2 regions of the Rubidibacter lacunae KORDI 51-2 genome follow, and region 2 is predicted to be linked to the other one. Evidence: predicted binding sites of a transcription regulator. Region 2 holds the regulator's gene; the other holds the start of a gene.
What was found. The regulator HrcA, encoded in region 2, represses chaperone genes, less so after heat shock. The targets are predictions, from matches to a motif close to TTAGCACTCNNANNNTNNGAGTGCTAA.
Positions count from the first base shown of each region.

Region 1: a site for HrcA is predicted at 1,175-1,201, ahead of groES (co-chaperone GroES). Genes of this name have one in related genera too.

Region 1 is NZ_ASSJ01000001.1:82,842-91,775, reverse strand. Features, by position in the region: gene KR51_RS00320 (PHP domain-containing protein) at 1-539, shown strand, start outside; gene KR51_RS00315 (EVE domain-containing protein) at 536-994, shown strand; gene groES (co-chaperone GroES) at 1,240-1,548, shown strand; gene groL (chaperonin GroEL) at 1,589-3,211, shown strand; gene KR51_RS00300 (hypothetical protein) at 3,606-7,673, opposite strand; gene rimM (ribosome maturation factor RimM) at 7,810-8,421, opposite strand; gene KR51_RS00290 (valine--pyruvate transaminase) at 8,441-8,934, opposite strand, start outside.
Region 2 is NZ_ASSJ01000076.1:33,229-42,162, forward strand. Features, by position in the region: gene KR51_RS13240 (cobyrinate a,c-diamide synthase) at 34-1,380, shown strand; gene hisA (1-(5-phosphoribosyl)-5-[(5-phosphoribosylamino)methylideneamino]imidazole-4-carboxamide isomerase) at 1,895-2,668, shown strand; gene KR51_RS13250 (hypothetical protein) at 2,889-3,620, opposite strand; gene hrcA (heat-inducible transcriptional repressor HrcA) at 3,708-4,808, opposite strand; gene KR51_RS13260 (rhodanese-like domain-containing protein) at 4,953-5,306, opposite strand; gene KR51_RS13265 (alpha/beta fold hydrolase) at 5,461-6,360, opposite strand; partial or broken gene KR51_RS13270 (prohibitin family protein) at 6,576-7,409, opposite strand; gene KR51_RS21015 (hypothetical protein) at 8,034-8,165, shown strand; gene KR51_RS13280 (DUF389 domain-containing protein) at 8,819-8,934, opposite strand, start outside.

The sequences.
Region 1 (8,934 bases), on a different contig from region 2:
TTGCCAAGCTAGGCTACCCGATCGTGCTGCCGCAAATTGGAGCGGGTATCGCGCCAGGGCGACCGCACATTGCTCGAGCTCTTGTGGCAGCCGGTCACGCTCGAACCGAGCGCGAAGCATTCGACCGCTGGTTGTCCGATGGCGGGCCGGCTTATGTCAGCTACGAAAAGTTCTCTGCGGTAGAAGGCATCCGCTTGCTCCGCGACTGCGGTGCGGTGCCCGTGTGGGCGCATCCATTTCTATTCCGGGGGGGCGAGCCGTCGGAGATACTCCCCGAGTTGGTAGCAGCCGGTCTGCGCGGCATCGAAATCTATCACCCGACCCACACGCCGACTCAACACGCGATGCTCGCACAGCTGGCTCGCACCTACAATCTGGTCGCGACTGGCGGCAGCGACTACCACGGACCCATTAAGGACGGTCCCACGCTCAACCAGTTGCAATTGCCGTTAGAGTTATTGACAGCACTGCAGGCCGCCCGACTAACCAATCGAGGACCTGCAAGCAGTAGCGATCGCGAGAGGAGCGGGCTCAGGTGAAATATTGGTTGCTGAAGTCGGAACCGGGCACCTATGGCATCAAGGACATGGAACGCGAGAGGCGCTCGATCTGGGATGGCGTCCGCAACTACCAGGCGCGAAACTTCCTGTGTGAGATGGAACCGGGAGACTTGGCGTTTTTCTATCACTCCAATACCAAGCCACCGGGCGTCGCCGGGCTGGTCCGCGTCGTTGAAGCCCGCGTTGTCGATCCGACACAATTCGACCCAGACAGTCATTATTACGACGCCAAATCCACACCCGAGGACCCGCGCTGGCGCACTGCTACCGTCGAATATCTCGAAACTTTTGCCACCTATATCCCGATCGCCACACTCAAAGCTACCTTCAGTCCCGACGAACTGCTCCTCGTCCGGCGCGGCAACCGCCTCTCCGTGATGCCTGTTGCCGAGGAGGTCGCGGTCAAAATCTTGCAACTCGGTCGCGCCTCGTAAGCACCCGCCCGCTGCGGTCTCGATCGGTCTAATGGGCTTCTTATCCGCCGCACTCGCGCCCGGCGCGATCGCCCGTCCTGCTAGCAATAAACGCGATTCCCTGCTGGAGCAGCGATGGCAGTCGAGTACGGGAACCCGCACTGACCGAGCAGTTGCACGCCACGCATGCGCTTCGCTAAATTAGCACTCGGAATAGGAGAGTGCTAATTCCACGAGGCACCCGACAAACCTGGAGAGAGGTAACAATGGCAGTTTCCCTGAGCGTGTCTACCGTGCAACCGCTGGGCGATCGCGTCTTCGTCAAGGTCAGCCCGTCCGAAGAGAAAACGGCCGGCGGCATCGTCCTGCCGGACACCGCACAAGAAAAGCCACAGGTGGGCGAGATCGTGGCTGTGGGCCCGGGTAAGCGCAACGATGATGGCAGCCGCGCCACCCTCGACGTGAAAGTCGGCGACAAGGTGCTGTATTCCAAGTACGCCGGTACTGACATCCGTCTGGCCAGCGAAGAATACGTGCTGCTGTCCGAGAAGGACATCCTCGCATCCGTTCAGTAAACACCTTACCGACCACTCGTAACGAGTACTCGCAAGAGCTATGGCGAAGCAAATCATTTACAACGAAGAAGCCCGTCGCGCTCTCGAGCGCGGCATCGACATGTTGGCTGAGTCGGTAGCGGTTACCCTCGGTCCGAAGGGACGCAATGTCGTCCTGGAGAAGAAGTTTGGCGCCCCCCAAATCGTGAATGACGGCGTCACAATCGCGAAAGAAGTCGAACTCGACGATCATGTCGAGAACACCGGCGTTTCCTTGATCCGTCAAGCCGCAGCTAAGACCAACGACGTCGCCGGCGACGGCACCACCACAGCAACGCTCCTCGCCCACGCGATGGTGAAAGAGGGGCTGCGCAACGTTGCAGCTGGCGCGAACGCGATCGCACTCAAGCGGGGTATCGACCTGGCAACGGGCTTCCTGGTCGGCAAGATCGGCGAGCACGCCCGTGAAATCAGCGACTCCACCTCGATCTCGCAGGTAGGCTCGATCTCGGCGGGCAACGACGAAGAGGTCGGTCGCATGATCGCCGAGGCGATGGAGAAGGTCGGCAAAGAGGGCGTCATTTCCCTTGAAGAAGGCAAGTCCATGACCACCGAACTGGAGGTCACCGAGGGCATGCGCTTTGACAAGGGTTACATCAGCCCCTACTTCGTCACCGATGCCGAGCGCATGGAAGCCGTCTTCGACGAGCCATTGCTGCTGATTACCGACAAAAAGATTGCCTTGGTCCAAGATCTGGTGCCGGTGCTGGAGCAAGTATCGCGCTCCGGCAAGCCGCTGCTGATCGTGGCCGAGGACATCGAGAAAGAAGCTCTGGCAACCTTGGTGGTCAACCGCCTGCGCGGCGTGCTCAACGTGGCAGCAGTTAAGGCTCCGGGCTTTGGCGATCGCCGCAAACAGATGTTGGAAGACATCTCCGTGCTGACGGGCGGCCGCGTGATTACCGAAGATGCTGGTTTGAAGCTGGAGAATGCCAGCCTCGAAATGCTCGGTAAAGCACGTCGCGTGACGATTTCCAAAGATAACACCACGATTGTCGCCGAGGGCAACGAGCAAGCCGTGAAGGCGCGCTGCGACCAAATTCGCCGCCAGATCGACGAGACCGACTCCAGCTACGACAAAGAGAAGCTGCAGGAGCGCCTGGCCAAACTGGCCGGAGGCGTGGCAGTGATCAAAGTCGGCGCGGCTACCGAGACGGAAATGAAGGATCGCAAGCTGCGTCTGGAAGATGCGATCAACGCGACGAAGGCAGCTGTTGAAGAAGGCATCGTCCCCGGCGGCGGTACCACGCTCGCGCACTTGGCTCCGCAGCTCGAGGAGTGGGCAAACAGCAACCTCAAGGGCGAAGAGTCGATCGGCGCGGCGATCGTAACGCGCGCGTTGACGGCACCCCTGAAGCGCATTGCCGAGAACGCCGGTCAAAACGGCGCGGTGATTTCCGAGCGCGTGAAGGAAAAAACCTTCGACGTCGGCTACGACGCCGCGACGGGCGAGTTCGTCAACATGTTCGAAGCTGGCATCGTCGATCCGGCGAAAGTGACGCGTTCTGCTCTGCAGAATGCAGCGTCAATCGCCAGCATGGTTTTGACCACCGAGTGCATCGTGGTCGACCTGCCCGAGAAGGACAAAGCTCCGGCTCCGGGCGGCGGTGACTTCGACTACTAAGTTCGTGACGAATCGAGTTCGGTTGCAATAGCTCCGAGCAACTCCGATCGATCCTGACGCGATTGCCTCCATGCGGGGCGATCGCGTTTTTTGATGGGGGCTCTCGCGGTTATAGTTGCAGCTCCACGAGCCGGCTTTTCCCGTTATCTTTTGGCGAGTAAAATCGGCAGGTCTTCGGGGCGCTCGAACGCCAATTATCCCGTTGTTCCATCTCAAAGCCTCAGCTTATTGTGTATCGCTACAAGGCTTGAACCCCCTGCTGTCCGGTAGTTACAGACTTGTCGGGAAAAGTTAGGCCGCGATGAGAACAAACACCCACCAATCCCTATGGCTCGAAGGCAATTCAGAGCAATGGGAACATAAGACCCGACTGGAGTCCGGTCGGAAAGTTGCTTCACTGCCAAGTTGCCAGCTCGGCTAACCAGTGTCGTACTGCCGCCGATAACTGCACGCGGCGGCGCTCGAAGTCGGCCGCGATCGCGATTAGTGCAATGCCGACAACGATGCCGATAATCCACTTGAAAAAGGCATATCGGAAGACGGAAACCAGTGCTTGGTCGCCGATCGTCAAGAGCAAAAAGCCCGTGCCGACAAATAGAAACGCCCGCACGCGCGTGCCGATGCCGGCCAATACAAATCCGACCGCGATCGCTCCGGGCACGAGACCGATCGCGCCTGAGTTGTGCAAGAACGCCGTACCGCAAACGATCGCGCTACCGAGCACCCGCAAGCCGTGGCGCGGGGCGCGACCGACAGGCGATCGCAACCCCGGATCGACTTGCGCTAGATACAACAGAGCAGCTGCGACAATCGCGGCAAACCACAGCTGACCCGCGCCCAACTCTTCGCCCCACTGCCACAGCACCCAAGCCGCAGCGATCGTGCTGCCGTAGCTAATGCGCCAATTGCGATGCCGCCACGCCAGCCAAGCGTAGGCTACTGCCGCTAACACCAAGCTCGGTTTTGCCACGGCTGATGTCGTGGCAACTGCGGCCACGGCCGGGATTACCAGCGCGCTCCATTGCCACGGTTGCTGCCGCCAACCCAGACGCGCCCACGGCACCACGTCGAACGCAACTGCTAGGACGCTCGCGATCGCCAGCAAGTGGGGATCTAAGACTGCTAATTCGGTCCAAACCGAGCGCGCGTGGATGAATGCGATACCAACTTCGCAGATCGCCACATAAATCCAGCCGTCGCAATGGGCGCGCCCCTGAAGCAGCGCGTAGAGCGCGAGCAGCGCCCACAGTACTATTGCCAGTGGCGTCAGGCGTGGAGTGGGTCCGACCTTAGCGTAGATTGCTGCCAACCCCAGCAGCGCACTGCCCATGCCCCAATGCACGTGCGCGATCGCTTGCAGTTCGCCGACCGTCAGATTTAGCAATGCCACCGCGTGCCGTTGCCCGGCCAGCCCCAACAGTCTGGAGCCATAGGCCATCGTCACCGCTACAGTTGCCAGAAGTACCCAGGCATCAGCCGGGCTGCCACCGCTTCCTTGAAGGAGTTGGTAGAGAACGAGCTCGTACCATGCGATCGCGATACCGTTGAATCCCAGGTATGGCAGCGCTTTGTTCGCCATGCGCCGGCCGACCCCGATCGCGACAATGGCTGCTCCCAGCGTCAGCAATCCCGTTGTTGCCGTAATTTGCGACGATCGCCATAACACGCTCAGCACGGCGTAGACCAGCGGCGCGAACTTAACACCAGACAATCGCCAACGCCCGGATTGCTCAGCCAGCAACCACTCCGTTACGAATAGTGTCGCAATGCCTAGCAGGACCGTTGCTGCCGAAAGCCTTATCTCCGAAACCGGGTCCGCCCGCGTCGCCAGCAATACGCCCTCGACCAGCAGCAGCTCCGCCGCGATTGCCACCGCCATCACCGTCCAATTGCTCGGCTGCGTCCGCGATCGCCACACCACCGCCACAGCGAGGATCGCCGTCGCCGCGATCGCTTGCCCGGATCCGCTCGCGCTTGGGAAGAGATAGATGACGAAGCATTGCCACACCAACACGAACAGCATCAGCACGCACCCCGCGATCGCCCACCCATCCGCCGCCCGTGCGTATGCTTGCCGCCAACCTCGGCGCGCCTGCCAGCGATCGCGCCACACCCATAAACTCGCCGAAGCAATCGGACCGAACAGCAACCAATCGGCGTCGTGCAGCAGCTCGCTGCTGCACGCTGCTGCAAATGCAATCACGTAGCCAACGTGGAGAGGGGCCAACCACCGCGATCGGTTCAGGCGCGCGAGCAGTACCAGCAACAAAGTAGCTACTGCAAAGCTGGCAATGCGCGCGCCTGGCAGTGGCAGCACCAGAATGGATGCGAATCCTGCCGCGACCGCTCCTAGTTGTACGGCGCGATCGCGATAGGTTTGGCTGCGCGCGGCAACGACCGCTAGCCCAATCGGCACTATTTCCCACACTAAATTCAACTCGTGCTGAGATTCACCCGCTAGCAGTAGGAAACTAAATCCCGCCAACAGCAGACCCGCCTGCCAGCAGCACCGCGACCAAATCTGCTGTGGCACCGTCGTTCCGTCCGCCAGTCGCACGCTTGCCGTCCATTCGACTGCCATCAAACCCAGGAACGCGATCGCCCAGCCCGTCGGCTGCAACGTGGGTAACGTCCAAAGACCCCAAGCACAGGCAGCCGCGATGCCGAAGACTTGCACGGCGTAGATGTAGCCCACACGCGGACGCACGCGGGCGATCGCTCCCACCGTCACTGCCAAGAGTGACAGCACTACCGCTGCGGTTCCCTCGCTTGCACAGCTCCATATCCCCAGCAGCAGCGCGTAGGTAAAGGTCAACCATTTGCCGAAGGACGCAACCGATCGCACCTCGGAGCGCGACCCGTGCCGATTCAGCCAGCGCGCGACGCCCAGACAGACCAGCGCGTAGGGAAACAAGACCACCGGGGCGATCGCTAACAGCGTGGCTTCCGTGTCGAGCCAACGCGCTAGGGTTGCTACCATCGCCTGCCAGGTAGCATCCGGCAACAAGCCCAATAGTAGAAACTGTGCCTGCAGCCCGATTGCGAACGCCAGGATTAAATCTCCGTAACGCCAGTATCGTTGTAACCGCTGCGCGCAGAGCACGATCCCCAACCCGCTGACCGCCGTTGCCTGCCACGGATAATCTGTCTCTATCCCCAGCAACCAGCCCACCACCAGCACGCCCCACCCCAAAAGGGTCCAAACCCCTGCAAGCGGCGGAATGTCCGGCTCGCGAGCTGGCTGAGCCGGTCCGTTCGAGTCGGAAGGCACAATCGCGTCATCCGTCGGTTCCGATTGTGGTTCCAGGGTGGGCGGTGCGGGCGGTGCGACTGAGTCCTCCGATCCCGCCTCCGTCTTGGCGAGCGGTGATATTGCCTCACCGGCTTTATCCGATGGTGGATCTAGCTCGGTCGAGTCGGGTGAAGCGATCGCTTCCTCTGTCGCATCCGACTTCAGTGTTTCGAACGGTGCAGTTAAAACCGGCAACCCAAGCTGCGCGATCGCCCAGCCCAACAACCCTACGCTCAGTCCGAGATCCTGCGGCGGCAGGCTCTCGACAAACCGCGCTCGGACTAGCAAGACTGCTGCCGCGTAGATGATGTACGCTGCACCCTGCCGCTGCTGCTGCCATAACCAAGCACCGGCAGCGATCGCGCCCGCACTAACTGCACCTAAAGGCACAAACGGCACCTGCCAACCCCAGTGCAACGCGCTGGCAGCTAAGAATGCCGCAACCGCTCCTACGGGCAACCTCGGGCGCAACTGCTGCAGTGTCGCCCGCATCAAAATAGCACTGGCGATCGCGATCGTCACCCAGCCGAACGGATAGCGCCACAGTCCGAAGGTATCCTGCGCCCAAAAATTAACCGGTACCAAGAGCAGCGCAACGGTTTGTAGCGTTTGCCCGGTCAGCGTCAAATTGCCTTGCTGCAGACCCCACGCGCCGATTCTGCCGAACCCCAGCGTGTAGAGCAATAAAATGCCGTATTGCCCGACTGCCAGGTGCCCTTCCCGCAGGACTACCGAGAACCCTTCCCACAGAGATGCTGCGAGTACGCCAGAGGACACGACTATCAAAAAAACGCCCAAAAACTGCAACCAGCGCAGGCTGATTTCCTGCTTGAATGGCTGCCATACCTGCACCCACCAAGATGGCGATTGGGTAGCTTGGACCTCGGATCCCCTTACATTTGCTGAATCAGCTAGCTGTGGAGGGTGCGTGCTATCTAAAACTGCGGGTTCTCTGCGATGGGGCTGTTGTCTGGTGGTTGCGATCGCGGCGGGAGCAGGTACCGGACAGCTTAAGTGTTCGGCACAAATTCGGCGGACTTCCTCGTCTTCGACAAGTCCGAGTTCCAACCAAACGTTCAACCCGTCGATCAGATGCGGTCGATCGGCTAAAACCGCGATCGAGAATGCGCGCGATTGTCTTGCTTCGCTCTGGTCGGTCTCGTCGGTCATGGAATTCCCCGGCCTTGACACCTCGATCCCACACCAGCCACGGCCCGAGCGGTTCTATTGGTCGGCAGCTTTCTCAACCGTCTACTGCAGCGGACCAGCAAAAAATTGACGCCATGGTTGGAGCGGCGATCGCGACTCAGCGACGGTCGATCGCCAACAACCCGGTTGGCGGATCGAGTTCCAGCCGGCCGGCCGCGATATCGACGACAGGGACGATCGCCTTCACGAAGGGAACGAGGACGGTCGGCGGCGATCGCTTCGCTGCGGTATCGCTTGAGTCCGATGGGGCACGCAACTCGATCTCGAGCAAGTCGTTGCCGGCTTCGTACAGATCGACCACAACCCCGATCGATTCGCCCGTAGCCTGCAACACGACGTCGAGCCCGATTAAATCGGCAACATGATATTCGTCTGCTGCCAGTTCCGGGCGGTCGCTGGCGGGGACTAGCACCCGCGCCCCGCGCAGCGCCTCGGCGCCCTCGCGATCGTCGACACCGGCAAACTTTACGATATAGATGTTTTTACCCGGCAATAGCTGCCCGCGTTCCAGCTCGAACGAGTGCGGTGCGGACGAGCGTTCCGTTTGCAGCCAACGCGGACCCGGCACTTCAAAGCGCTCGGGAAAATCCGTGCTCGGTAACACGCGTACTTCTCCGCGCAAACCCCGCACGCCAACGATTTTGCCGACTTCCAGCCATTCCTGCGGTACGGCCGTCGTTCGATTGTTGCCCGTCTCGCCAGATTGCATGGCATTCATTTGCATAGCACTAAACCGAGGCGATTGCCGGGCGATAAACGCGCTCCACCACCCGCGCGAGGCGGCGCATCCCCTCCGCAATCGCCTCAGGGGTAGCAGTGAGGCTGAAGCGCAAGCACTGCTGGGCGTGAGCCCACGGCGCGCGCAAGCCAGGGAAGAACGGGCTGCCCGGCACGGCAATAACCTCCTCGGCTTTCAGCTGTTGGTAGAGGTCCCAGTCGGTGATGGGCAAATCGCGGAACCACAGCCAAGCAAAAATGCCGCCCTCCGCACGGTGCAGATACCAAGGCAGGTCGCTCGGCATCTCTTCATCGAGCGTGGCTTCCAGCACCGCAAACTTCTGGCGGTAATGCGGGCGGATAATTTCGGTGGCGATCTCGTGCAGGCGACCCGACTCGATCGCGCGCGCGGCGATTGCCTGGCCGTAGCGGGCCGAGTGGATGCAGAGGTTGGTTTGGAACGCTTCGAGTACGGCAATCAGTTGCGGGTCGCCGATGCCGATGC
Region 2 (8,934 bases):
GCGATCGCACGCCCGAAGCGTCGTGAGGGACTTATGACAGTGGTAATCGGTGCCGATCGCAGCGGTGCGGGCAAAACAACGGTAACACTGGCGCTGCTTGCCTACTTGGCACAATACGGGTCCGTGCAAGCGTTCAAAGTCGGTCCGGACTACATCGACCCGATGTTCCACGCGGCAATGACGGCACGTCCCTGTCGCAATCTCGACCCGGTGCTGACAAGCGCGACCTACGTGCAGCAGTGCTTCGCGCGCCACTGCTGGGGAGCGCGCTGGGCGCTGGTTGAAGGCGTGATGGGCTTGTTCGATGGTGTCCCAATCGCAGACGTCCCCGACTTTGCGTCCACTGCCCACGTTGCCCGCTTGCTCGAGCTGCCGGTTCTGCTGGTACTCGACTGCCAGCGCCTATCCGGTTCGATTGCGGCGATTGTCAGCGGTTTCTGCAGCTTCGACCCACGCGTGCGCGTGGCTGGCGTTGTCTTGAATCGCGTTGGCAGCGATCGCCACCTCGAGTTATTGAGCATGGCGCTAGAACCTTTGCAGGTCCCAATCTTGGGTGTCCTGCGCCGCGACGACCGCATCGCGATTCCCGATCGGCACCTCGGGTTGGTCCCGACCGACGAGTTAGCCCACCTAGCCGAGTTGCGCGATTGCCTGAGCGACCTAGCAGCAACCCGGTTCGACTGGGAGCAATTGCTGCCGCTACTAGCCGCTCCCCAACGATCGCATGCCGCCACGACAGCGAGCGTTCGCTTCCCCGCCCGCGTCGGCATCGCCCGCGATCGCGCCTTCAATTTTTACTACCCCGACAACCTGGATCTCCTTGCCGCTTTGGGTGCCGAACTTGTCGAGTGGAGTCCGCTCTCGGCAGACACACTGCCGGATGTGCAAGGGCTATATCTCGGCGGTGGGTTTCCGGAGGTGTTTGCGGCCGAACTTGCCGCCAATCGGTCGCTGAGGGATTGCTTGCGCGCGGCGATCGTGTCGAACATGCCCGTTTACGCCGAGTGCGGTGGTTTGATGTTTCTGTGTCGGCAACTCGTCGATTTCTCCGGTCGGGTTTGGGAGATGGTAGGTGCGTTACCGGCAACAGCAACGATGGGCGCGCGCCTCACCCTTGGCTACCGGCAGGCGATCGCCCTGCGCGACAGTCCACTCTTCCGCTGTGGTGAAGTAGCCTGGGGACACGAGTTTCACCGCTCGACGCTCGGTCCTGCCCCCGATCGACCGCTTTTCCGGACGCAGGGACTGGCTGCGTCCACTCTGATAATGGAAGGTTGGCAAACCGCACAGCTGCACGCATCCTACATCCATCTCCACTGGGGCACGCGTTCCGAACTGCCCGCTCGCTTCCTGGAGCGCTGCCAACATTGGGGCGAGTAAATCCCTTCAAGTTGTTGGGATCGAGCATCGAAGTCCCTGCACATTCGGACGCGATCGCGGCTCACCTCACGGCTGGCATCATCTGGTCGAACTGAATTTATAGCGTGAATTACCCTCGTGCACTCCAAGGGCCTGGGTCTACAGGTTGAAGGACGTTCTCATTGCATTCGTAAAATGAACGCTGACAACATGCTTGGATCCCCTGCCTTTACTCTCCTGGGGGGACTTGGAAACGATCTTGGAGTAGTTTTTGGATTCTGTCTACCTTAACGACGCCGAACGTTGCATGCGTGACCACAACCGTTCGTAATACCCGAAGCAGTTTATATTGTGGACTCTTCGAAAAATCGCGGGATTCTGGCGTGCCGTCGGCTGAAATGCCCATGCTCTTGTAGCGATCTTCGGTCTAGAGCGAATTCATCTAGGTGCCCTCTCGTTGAACGGTCCGTTTCCACCGGCGCAACCGGCTACACTGCACTAGATAGACAGAGTCAGCAAGCTTTTCCAGCATCCTATGGACGTAATCCCCGCGATCGACCTCCTCAACGGCCAGTGCGTGCGTCTTTACCAAGGCGACTACGAACGATCGCAAGTGTTCGGCGACGATCCGGTTGCTGTCGCGCGTCGCTGGGAGACGACTGGGGCAGCATCGCTGCACGTTGTCGACCTCGATGGTGCTAAGGAAGGCACGCCGATCAACCACGACGCGATCGCGGCGATCGTCCGCGCGATCGAGATTCCCGTCCAAGTTGGGGGCGGCTTGCGCGATCGCGATCGCGTTAAGCAACTATTCGACCTCGGCGTTTCGCGGGCGATCGTTGGCACGATCGCTGTCGAGCAACCGGAACTCGTCGCGCATTTATGCGAAGAATACCCCGAGCAAATTATTGTAGGCATCGATGCGCGGCAGGGCCGCGTGGCAACGCGAGGCTGGCTGGAGACGTCCGAACTCGCCGCAACCGACCTCGCCCGGCAAGCAGCCGATTGGGGAGCAGCAGCGGTCGTCTACACCGACATCCACCGCGACGGGACTCTGTCCGGCCCGAATCTCGACGCGCTGCGCGCGCTGGCTAGTGCGATCGACGTGCCGGCGATCGCGTCGGGCGGCATCGGTTCGGTCTCCAATTTGCTGAGTTTGCTGGCACTGGAACCGATCGGAGTCTGCGGCGCGATCGTCGGTCGCGCCCTCTACACCGGCGACATCGACCTTGCTGAAGCCTTACGTGCCGTCGGTCCCAACCGCTGGCAGGACGTTCCACCAGACATCGGATCGTCTACCTTTGCGTAAGTTTGGCTTTCGGGCGCGATCGCAACCGAACCTCGCATCAATATGGGTTCAGACACTGCCGTCGCGATGCGCATCGATCGATTCACTCACGACATTAAGTCGACATTGCAGCACGGGCAATTCAGCCGCCGCTACGCCACAATCCAGCAATTTTTCGAGGTGCCCAGCCGGCGCGCTGAGTTCAGATCGCTTGAATCGGTCGAGCCTGAAATAGCTGCAATTAAGCTGTTGGTTCTGCTGGAGACGAGCGGACACTGGCTGCTTGGGGGTGGCGTTCGGGCTCGGGCAATGCCGGTCGCAGGCACAAATACATCAACGGACCTACTATCGGTAGCAAGCTCACCGCCCAAAACACTCGCGAGGACCGCAGACCTCGCCGCGCCATGTCGTCACCGAGCAGCGCGGGGAACGCCAGGCAAAGAACGCAAAAGTCCAGACTCATCACGTGAATAAATCGGCTGCTCTGAAACTGCTCTGCGAAATCCACCCAGTTGCCCTTCAATAAACCAAATCCCAGTAACAGAAATCCCCCCGTTGCAAACGCAATGCCCGTAAGCCGTGCGTCGAGCAGACGAATGAGAATCCCTTTCTTCCCTGGGAATGTCGCGTTCGGCGATCGCAATGCCAAGTAGGGCAATAGTGCAAAGGCACCCACTGCCATCGATGCAACCGTGAAGAACCACGCCCAGAGTCTTTGCCCGCGCCCGTCTGCGAGGGTCAAACAGGCGTATGCGAGCGGCCACATGCCCATCAAGTAAAACAGCGCTGCGACCAGTGGGTTGATGCCCTCAATTTTGAAGACGACCAGGTCCCGAATCAACACAAATGTTGCTTTGAAATCGACTGGTGGTGCGAAGCGGAAGGCATAGGTCGCGAAGATTAGCCAGAGGACTATCAAGCCTAGTCCCCGCCCGATCGCCGATTTGCTGTGCGCTTGCATGCTGTTGGTCATCTTCACCTGCCGAACAATGCTGCAGAGATACTAAGCCTGCGAGGATTGGCAGCAATCGCGACGCCGACTTGCCTACCAATTTGCCGGCTAATCGACGCGCAGCACTTCAGTCAGGTAGTCGGCAGCTGTCTCAACTAGGGCGATCGCATTCTCATATAGCATCCGCGTCGGACCGATAATGCCAACACTACCCACAGGCGTATCGTTGCAGGAGTAATTGGCGGCAATCAGGGTGCAGGTCTGCATCGGTCCGAGTGGATTCTCCGACCCGATGCGCACCGTCACGCGTCGGGCAGGAGCGTCCGGACGTGGCACTTCAAACACCAGCGGCCACAACCTGTCTTGCTCCTCTTCGAGTAGGTGCAATAGCATTTGTACCTGATGCAGCTCGGAGAACTCGGGCTGTCGTAGGACTTCAGCGATGCCGCGGACGACAATTTCTGGGGACGGAACGGCAGCTTGTTCTTGCACTAACCCCACGAGGACTTGGCGCAACAGCTCCATTGACGTCTGGAAATCCCGGTCGAGTTCGCCCCAGTCGAGTGTTGCCAAATCCGTTAGGGATCGCCCGCGCAACTTGCTGTTGAGATAGTTCGATAACATTTGTAACTCGCCGTCGGCAAGTTCGATCGTTGCGCCTGTCGCCGCGCCTGTTGCCGGACCATCGACCGGCAGCTGCAGCAGCACCGACCGCGTCTCGTAAGCATCGGTCACGAGAATCAACATGACTCGCTCGGAATCAACACGCACGAGCTGCAGGTGCCGCAAGCATCGGGTAGGGTATCGCGGGCGGGTAATCAAAGCAACGTAGCCGCTCAGGGTTGACAACAGCTGGGTAGCCCCTTGCAACAGAGCTTCGATACTGCCGCTCCCGTTTTGAAGGGTCTGTGCCAGCAGCTGCTCGATTTCCGGCCCGAACGCGAGATCGGGTGTCATCAGGCGATCGACGTAAATCCGATACCCTGAGTCCGACGGGACGCGCCCGGCGGAGGTATGCGGTTGATAGAGCAGACCGGCTTTTTCCAGCCACCCCATCGCGTTGCGGATCGTTGCCGAGCTGACTGAGAAGTCGTACTCGCTAGCCAACACCTTGGAGCTGACAGGCTCGGCCGTTGCGACGTAGTGACGGACTGTAGCCGAGAGCACCTGCTGATGGCGATCGCTCAACTTGGGAGGTCGGGAGGGCATGGCGGCACGTTGGGGACAACAAACGGCTTGAATGCAGAATGTTAACTAATCATAAAGGTGCGAGCGAGCGTTTGTAGTTGTCAGCGATCGCGTGATGCAACCGCATCAGCCCCAATGTCCAGCCCATCTCTGTCTCCCCCGGGCTTAGTAGCGTGGGACATTAGCATCGACGCGCGCGGAGTAAGCATCGATACCGCCGATTATGTTCTTAACATTCGCAAACCCCTGTAACCTTAGCCACTGACACATCTGGGCAGAGCGAATGCCGTGATGGCACAAAACTAAGGTCGGCCGATCTGGATCGAGGTACTGACCGATCCGACCGGACCACTGCTCGTACTGGCTGAGTGGCAGATGGGTAAAACCGGGAATGGCGGCCAATTCAACTTCGTGTGGCTCGCGCACGTCCACTAGCTGAACCGACTCCGAATCACAAGCCGTGGTAGCAAGCAGCTCGGCAAAATCTTCTACGGCGATCGCTGTGGCACCAGCTGACATAGCAGTCAAACCCTCCAAAAAAGTCCTCTCAATTGCTTTGGAATATCTTAATGGTCGGTCTTCGCGCGCGGAGCAAAACGCGATCGCCTCAGGTGTGGTTATGGTGACGCCGGCCGACAATGCCAACCCACCTGCGAATGATTTCTACACCCCGTTAAACGCCCAAGAAGGAGCGGATTGCTGCTGCTACTTCTGCAGCTGCTTCAACGTGTGGCACGTGACCCCCGCGCTCGATCCATACAAGTTTGCTGTTGGAAATGCCGCGTGCGAAGCGATCGGCGTCTTTCGTGCCGAGGATGCGATCGCCTCGTCCCCAGACGATCAGCGTCGGCGGCGCGATCGCTCCAAGGTTGGGTAATACGGAGGCATATCCACCGCTGCGCGTGAACTCCGCCAGTGCCCTCCGCCAGCCTGGCATGCGCACGTGCAGAGATCCACACAGCTCGGCGTCGGCGGTGACCGAGTTGGGATCGTGGAATGCTGCCCGACAGATGGCGGCTCGGACGCGCGGGGGTCGCAGAATCTCCGCCGCTAGAGCTGCCACCGGCAGGGGTAAAAACTTTCCCAAAGCCGGGCCGCTAGCAATACCCGTACTGTCGATTAGCACCAGCTGCGCCACTGCTTCGGGATGCGCCAGTGCGAAGGCGATCGCTGCCGAGCCGCCCATTGAGGCCCCCACGAGCACGACCGGCTCTGCAATCGCAGTTTGCCAGAAAGCCCGCAAGTGTTCTGCGATCGCATCGGGACCTAGACGCAAGCCCGGCACCCGCTCCGTGAAGCCAAAACCGAGGAGGTCCAAAGCCCATACCTCGCGCTCGGTACTCAGGAGTGGAGCCAAACGGCGGAACTCCAGCAGCGAACTATCAAAACCGTGCAGCAGGAGCAGCGGCGGTTTGCGTTGCCCTTGCCGCACATACGCGGTTGGAATTGGCTGCGGGTATAGCGGCGTCGGCACGTCCAAGCGCTCGATCTGCTCGGCGATCGCGAGCGATGTCGGCTCGCTTAATGCGGCCGCTTCCGCCGGCAAGAAGCTCGGGAACTGTTTTTTCTGCACCGATGTTGTTTCGCGCCCACCTAGTTGTTCGAGCTTCTCGAACTCGACGGGCTAAAACGCGAGCTAGCGTCCAACGCACGGAACGGCGGCGGGGTATTCGATGCGCCCAATGAGGGCGATGAGGTACCGAAACTGCTGTTACTGTCGCGCTCGAAAGGAGAGGATGCGCCTGAGGGTGAGGTTTCCTCGGGGCCGGGGCGATCGCCCAAGTCGTTCAGATCGCCGAGGTTGAACAGAAATGGCACGCTGGCGTTACTATTGCCGCCCATAACCAAGACCTGCGGCATCTGCGATCCCCCCTGACGCCAGGCCTCGATCGCCTCTTTCTGCAGCACCAGTGCACCGCCTTGAGCGCGCAGGGTTTCGGCAAGCAGTCGCTGGGCTTCGGCTTTACCCTTGGCACGGTTGATTTCGGCTTGGGCTTGCTGCTCGGCTTCGCGAGCGATGTAGACCGCACGCTGCGCCCGCTGCTCGGCAATTTGTTTGTCTTCAACAGCTTGGGCGAATTCTTTCGTGAAATTTAGATCGACCACACTGGTATCGAGAACGAGAATGCCGTACTTTTCCAAACGCTCGTTGAGCGCTAGGTCGAAGTCTTCCTTCAGTTCGCTGCGCTTGGTAATGGCTTCTTCGACCGTACGGCGTGCAGCTGCGGTCTTGAATGCCTCTTGAGTTTGCGGCGCGATAATTTTCGAGACCACGTTCCCCAACGTGCCTTGGGTACGGCGGATATCGACGACGCGCGTCGGGTCGAGACGGAAGTTAATCGCGAAGCTTGCAGTGAGATCCTGCAAGTCTTTAGTTGCGCTTTGTGCCGGCACTTCAAACTTTTGTACCGTTACGTCGTACACGTCCACGGTCGAAACCAGCGGAGGTTTGAAGTGGATCCCTTCCAGAAGCGCACCGTCTTGGGCTTTGCCAAGAATGCTCAGCACCCCGGCTTGACCGGGATTGATGATGACAAAGGAATTGAGTCCTACGAGGACGACAAGTGCTGCGACAATGCCGCCGATCACTGCTTGTAAGCTTTGCCCTGACTGACCTGACAAGATTCCAGTCTCCTCGAAATGTTCGGCCTTTTTTCACTATCAGCCTATCAGGCAGCCGCAAGCACTGGCAAAATTGTAGGGCATATCTTGGATTCCCCATATATAGGGGCTTTCAAGTGGGTCGGTGACTACAAAACTCGAATATTGACAGCTATCTAATCACTCCCAAGATTCGCAACCAGCTCTAGCTACGACCTCTGAGCTAGTGCGGTTGTAGTATATGGCATGTTACTGGGCAAGGACACCGGGACACCGATTGGGAGAAGGGATAAGGCTGACATAGAGTCTATTCCTGCGCTTCAGAGCTCATGTCTGAGTCATTTCTCTACTGCCAAGGCAACCAAATCGTCCCTGTCGGCTCTGCCTCATGTCAGCCCGATCCCTCGGCCCACTGGTCCCCCCTGCCCAATGCTACTGTCACCGCGATTGCGACCGCCGCTTGAATGTTGCACAGGCACACGATGTCGGAGTTGTGCACTCTCCTCAAACGAGTCGAACGCAGCTTGAAAATGCGCGCGAAGGCTTGGGCATTCGCGCCAGCGCGCTCGTTGAGTCCGTCTCGCTCGCCAGCATCATCCTTTAGAGCAGCAACTTGCAGTCCAAAGTTAGGCATAGTCACCGCCGGTGCCCGACCAAGCAGCGATAACGGTGGAGCGCGATCGAGAACTTACACCAAGCTGGGACGCAATTGCCCTGCTAGTTAAGTCCGGGGTCGACGAAGAGACTACTGGAGCGCGCGAGCTGCTGCTGGATTAGCAGTTGGAGTGGTCGGTGCAAAGCACAGTTGTTAGCTTAGGCGATGGGTGACTTTTGGGAATGGGCATCTCCAGCGGACATCGTGCGACTATTCGCAGATGGGGAGCGTCGCTAAAGCCTGGTTCTGTGGGCGATCGCTCATGAAAGGTTGATGCGAGCTAGGGATTGGGGAATAGCTTATCGGAAACTTTGGCGCGAGGGGCTGGAAGTGGTCTGCGCGGTGAAGAAGTCCCAGGGGCAACCCCCGACGTGTGAGGTGCAAAGCCGAGCATCCGTTCGGGGTCATCAGCGGCGCAGGGGAAGTACATGAAAATCATCTGTATACCTTCAATGCCATTCTGCGGCGTCGATGCAGCGCCTACCTTCGGAAGCAAAACGTTATACGAAGAAGGTAGCTGGACACCGACGCAGTGTGACTTTACCGGGATTTCCGCACAACCGAGTGCAAGTGCATCCATCGCTAGAGAAGGGAGTACGCCAGCAATGAAGTGGGGCTTAGCCGAGCGACCGTTCACAATCGCGGAGATGCGGCTGATAGGAGGCTTGGCTTTTTCCCCCTTAGGCAGCCGGTGTCGCTCGGCTCAAAGCGCATCGCGATAAGGACCTGCGCTTTTTGGGAATCTTGACCAATCTGGGGCGGTCTAGCGATCGCGTCACTCCATCTCTTTTCCCTCCAGAGGCGGGCTTGCTAACGGACTGGTGCCATCGATGACTTCATAGGGTGTGACGCGCAATACAACTTCGACTGGGCGGTGTAAGTCTTCAGATA